2 regions of the Kitasatospora sp. NPDC036934 genome follow, and region 2 is predicted to be linked to the other one. Evidence: riboswitches for the same ligand, from Rfam matches in the RefSeq annotation. Region 2 holds a riboswitch; the other holds the start of a gene.
What was found. Region 2 has a riboswitch for glycine ahead of gcvP (aminomethyl-transferring glycine dehydrogenase). Riboswitches for the same ligand answer to the same signal wherever they lie in the genome.
Positions count from the first base shown of each region.

Region 1: it holds a riboswitch for glycine, as region 2 does, so the genes downstream of both, gcvT (glycine cleavage system aminomethyltransferase GcvT) here and gcvP (aminomethyl-transferring glycine dehydrogenase) in region 2, are expected to answer to the same signal.

Region 1 covers NZ_JBVJQR010000010.1:241,164-243,618, forward strand. The annotation lists gene gcvH (glycine cleavage system protein GcvH) at 1-288, opposite strand, end outside; gene gcvT (glycine cleavage system aminomethyltransferase GcvT) at 388-1,509, opposite strand; glycine riboswitch at 1,753-1,858, opposite strand; gene ACZ7BZ_RS17840 (enhanced serine sensitivity protein SseB C-terminal domain-containing protein) at 2,046-2,455, shown strand, end outside.
Region 2 covers NZ_JBVJQR010000022.1:14,158-16,612, forward strand. The annotation lists gene ACZ7BZ_RS28550 (PRC and DUF2382 domain-containing protein) at 1-552, opposite strand, end outside; glycine riboswitch at 776-879, shown strand; glycine riboswitch at 881-1,012, shown strand; gene gcvP (aminomethyl-transferring glycine dehydrogenase) at 1,117-2,455, shown strand, end outside.

The sequences.
Region 1 (2,455 bases), on a different contig from region 2:
GAACGGGGCGCTGTTGACCAGGCTGTTGTCGTCCAGGACGTCCTGGTTGACCTCGGTGACCTCGCCGGTCACCGGGGAGTACAGGTCGCTGACCGACTTGGTCGACTCCAGCTCGCCACAGGTCTCTCCGGCGGTCACGGCGTCGCCGACCTCGGGGAGCTGCACATAGACGATGTCACCGAGGGCGTCGGCGGCGTGCTTGGTGATGCCGACCGTCGAGACACCGTCCTCGGCGGCCGTCAGCCACTCGTGCTCCTTGGTGTACTGCAGGTGCTGGGGGTTGCTCATGGCGTCATTCTCCAGGATGGGAAGCGGGTACGACGCAGCGGGCCGCCGCGCGGACGGCTCCGACGTGCGCCTATGGGAAAACCGGGGTCGGCAGGGGCCTCAGCGGGCGCGCTTGTAGAACGGCAGCGCCACGACCTCGACCGGCTCGTGCTTGCCGCGCACGTCCACCGCGACGGCGGTGCCGGGGGCGGCGTGGGCCGCGTCGACGTAGGCCATCGCGATCGGCTTGCCCAGGGTCGGGGACGGCGCGCCCGAGGTGATCCGGCCGATCGGGGCGCCGTCGGCGGAGACCACGGTGTACTCGGCGCGCGGGACCCGCTTGCCCTCGGAGACCAGGCCGACCAGCACCTTCGGCGGGTTGGACTCGGCCGCGGCGGCGGCCTGCTCCAGCGCCTTGCGGCCGACGAACGCGCCCTCGTTGGTGGTCTTGTCGAAGCGGACGACCCGGCCCAGGCCGGCGTCGAACGGGGTCAGGTCGGTGGACAGCTCGTGCCCGTACAGCGGCATGCCCGCCTCCAGGCGCAGCGTGTCGCGGCAGGACAGGCCGCACGGGACCAGGCCGCGGCCCTCGCCGGCGGCGGTCAGCGCCTGCCAGACCGGCTCGGCGTCGACCGGCCGGCAGAAGATCTCGAAGCCGTCCTCGCCGGTGTAGCCGGTGCGGGCCAGCAGCACCTCCTTGCCGGCCACCTGGGCCGGGAGGATCGCGTAGTACTTCAGGCCGGGCAGGTCGGCGTCGGTGGTCTCCGCCAGGATGGCGGTGGCCTCCGGGCCCTGGACGGCGATCAGCGCGTAGGTGTCGCGGTCGTCGGTGACGACGGCGTCGAAGCCCTTGGCGCGGGCGATCAGCTCGTCCAGCACCAGCTGGGCGTTGGAGGCGTTGGCGACGACCAGGAAGGCGTCCGCGCGCAGGCGGTAGACGATCAGGTCGTCCAGGATGCCGCCGTCCTCGGCGCAGATCATGGTGTAGCGGGCGCGCAGCTCGCCGAGCGCGGAGACGAAGCCGACCAGCGCGTGGTCCAGCATCTCGCCGGCCTGCGGGCCGGTGACGGTGATCTCGCCCATGTGCGAGAGGTCGAACAGGCCGGCCTTGGTGCGGACGGCGAGGTGCTCCTCGCGCTCGCTGCCGTAGCGCAGCGGCATGTCCCAGCCGGCGAAGTCGGTCATGGTCGCGCCGAGGGCGCGGTGCAGCGCGTCGAGCGCGGTCAGGCGGAGGGACGACATGGCCAGGAACTCCTCGGTCGGGGCACTCAGGGGCGCGCGCCGGACCGGACCCGCTCGGGACCGACCCCGCGCGCGGGCATGCGGCGGCGTGGGTCTCCCCATCTGTCGTCGAACCTGAGAGCTTCACCGCCCGCCTGCCCTCAGCCGGTGCCAGCATCGGCTGGTTCCAGCATCGGGGACAGGGCGGCGGCTTGCACCGTGGGTGGGCGTACGGCGGGGCCGTACGCCGCTTTCCAGATGTGCCTAACCCGCGCGGTAGGGGGGCCTGAGAGATTCCGGGGAGGACTTGCTCCTTCGGCGCCGGCCGTGCCCCGATGAGGGGCACTCCGGGCTCTCCCGCGCGGGTTCGAGCGGCCGGTGTGGAGTTGTGGGGGCCCGCGGCGCATGCCGTCGGACGCGCACATCATGGCACGTCCTCGCGGAGGAGGGGAGAGGGGACCCGGTCACACGACGCCAAGGCGAACACGGGCCCTAAACTCTTGCGCGTCGGCGCAGCAGTGGGCGGCCGACCCGGCGGCAGGCCGGATCGGCGGCGCATGGAGTACCCGGTGGAGCAGCAGCAGGGGTGGGGCGGGCCGGAGGCGGCGCCGTCGGGCGGCGCGTGGCCGGCGAACGAGCTGGAGCAGGTGCTGACGGCCGCGCTGGGCGACCCGGGGGCGACCCCGCGGGTGGTCGAGGTGCTGGCCCGCAGCCAGGTGTGGATCCCGCTGCCGGCCGGGGGCGACCCGACCGGGCAGGGGCTGGACCTGCCGACCATCGAGCTGGCCGGGGCACCGTACGTGCCGGTGTTCTCCTCCCAGGAGGTGTTCCTGCAGCAGGCGCCGGGGATGGCCTTCGCGGTCGCGCCGGCCTGGGAGTTCGCCCGCGGGCTGCCGCTGGGCGTGGGCATCGCGGTCAACCCCGAGGCGGCGGTGGGCATCCCGGTGCCGCCGCAGGGGGTGGCCGA
Region 2 (2,455 bases):
GGCCGGCGCGGTCACCGTGCCGTTGGCGACCGGTGCGGGGGTGCTGAGGGTCCGCACGTGGGCCTCCGTGGTGGTGTCGGTGCTGGTGGCCGTCGTGGTGGCGACGGTGGTCATGGTCGGGCCGGGTTCGGGGGAGTGGAAGGCGAGCGGCTTGGCGGCCGCGGCGGCCGAGGTGGTGCCGAAGTCGAGGTCGGGCTGGGCCGCCCGGGCGGGCTCACCCTTGGCCGGGCGGCCGTCCACCGGGGTGTCGAGCCCGTAGTAGCGGTAGAGCTGGAGCTCCTGGGCGGGCGAGAGGTGCTGGCCCACGCCGAAGTCCGGCGAGTCCTTGACCAGCGACTTGTCGTAGGGCACCCGGAGTTCCTCGCCGGAGAACTCGCTCGTGGTGAGCGGGACGAAGGCGTCCCGGCCGAAGATGCCGGTGCGGACGGCCGCCCACTCCGGCCGGCCGGTGGCGTCGTCCAGGTACACCTCGTCGATCGTGCCGATCTTGTCTCCGTTGCGGTCGACCGCCTTGTGGCCGATGAGGTCTCGGGGGTCGATGTCGGTCTGCACTCTTTCCTCCAAGCGCTGCGCCTGCGGAACTCCCGCAGGTAAGGCGGCCGGAGCACCCGTCCCGTCCGCCACTTCACACCAAAAGCCATGAACCGGACGTGCGCGACCGGGGTGCGGCCGGACGGGTCCGGGCTGCTCCGTACGGGGGACGCGCGTAGACCCGGAGTGACCCGACGCACCCGTGATCGCAGGGCCGCCCGCTGGTACCCTGGGCCGCGACCGCCGAGCCCGCTCGGGAGAGTCCCCGACAGCGAAAACCGCTGGTCGAGGCGCCGAAGGAGCAACTCCTCCCCGGAATCTCTCAGGCATCCGTACCGTGCGGGATAGGTCACTCTGGAAAGCAGGGCAGGAGCGTCGGCGCGGGAGCCGGCGATCACCACCCTCACCGACGGTGCAAGCCGACGGAGCGCCACAGCGCGACGTGCGGGCGAAGCTCTCAGGTCCCGATGACAGAGGGGGAGGCCTTTCGGGTCCGTCCGCCCAGGCCGGTCCGCTGTCCGCAGCGGCGTCGGCCGGTCGGCGTGCGTACCCCCGCCGGTCCGTGACCAGGAGGCCTCGACCACCATGAACGCCCAGCCGAACGCGGGACGCCCCACCAGCGCCTCGACCCTCACCGAGCTTGAGCTGGCCAGCCCCTTCGAGAACCGCCACATCGGCCCTGACGCCGCCGCGCAGGAGAAGATGCTGGCGTCCGTCGGCTACGGCTCGCTGGACGAGCTCGCCGCCACCGCCGTTCCCGAGGCGATCCGTTCCATCACCGCCCTGGACCTGCCCGCGGGCCGCAGTGAGGCGCAGGTCCTCGCCGAGCTGCGCGAGCTGGCCGGCCGCAACCAGGTGCTCCAGCCGATGATCGGCCTGGGCTACTACGGCACCTTCACCCCGCCGGTGATCCTGCGCAACGTCATGGAGAACCCGGCCTGGTACACGGCCTACACCCCGTACCAGCCGGAGATCTCGCAGGGCCGCCTGGAGGCGCTGCTCAACTTCCAGACCCTGGTCTCCGACCTGACCGGCCTGCCCACCTCCGGTTCCTCGCTGCTGGACGAGGGCACCGCGGCCGCCGAGGCGATGGCGCTGGCCCGCCGCGTCACCAAGGTCAAGGGCGGCGTCTTCCTGGTCGACGCCGAGACCCTGCCGCAGACCGTCGCGGTGATCAACACCCGCGCCGTGCCGACCGGTGTCGAGGTCGTCGTCGCCGACCTGTCCGGGGGCATCCCGGCCGAGATCGCCGAGCGCGGCGTCTTCGGCGTGCTGCTGCAGTACCCGGGCGCCACCGGCGTGGTCCGCGACCTCACCCCGGTGATCGAGCGGGCCCACGGGTTGGGCGCGATCGTCGCCGTCGCCGCCGACCTGCTGGCGCTGACCCTGCTCAAGTCCCCGGGCGCGCTGGGCGCCGACATCGCCTGCGGCACCTCGCAGCGCTTCGGCGTGCCGATGGGCTTCGGCGGTCCGCACGCCGGCTACCTCTCGGTGCGCGCCGAGTACGCCCGCTCGCTGCCCGGCCGCCTGGTCGGCGTCTCCGTCGACGCCGACGGCAACCGCGCCTACCGCCTGGCGCTGCAGACCCGCGAGCAGCACATCCGCCGCGAGAAGGCCACCAGCAACATCTGCACCGCCCAGGTGCTGCTCGCCGTGATGGCCTCGATGTACGCCGTCTACCACGGCCCGGACGGCCTGGCCGACATCGCCCGGCGCACCCACCGCTACGCCGCCGCCCTCGCCGAGGGTCTGCGGGCCGGAGGCGTCGAGCTGCTGCACGGCGAGTTCTTCGACACCGTCACCGCCGTCGTCCCGGGCCGCGCCGCCGGGATCGCCGCGGCCGCCCGCGCCAACGGCATCAACGTGTTCCAGGACGGCGAGGACCGGATCTCGGTCTCCACCGACGAGACCACCACCCGCGAGC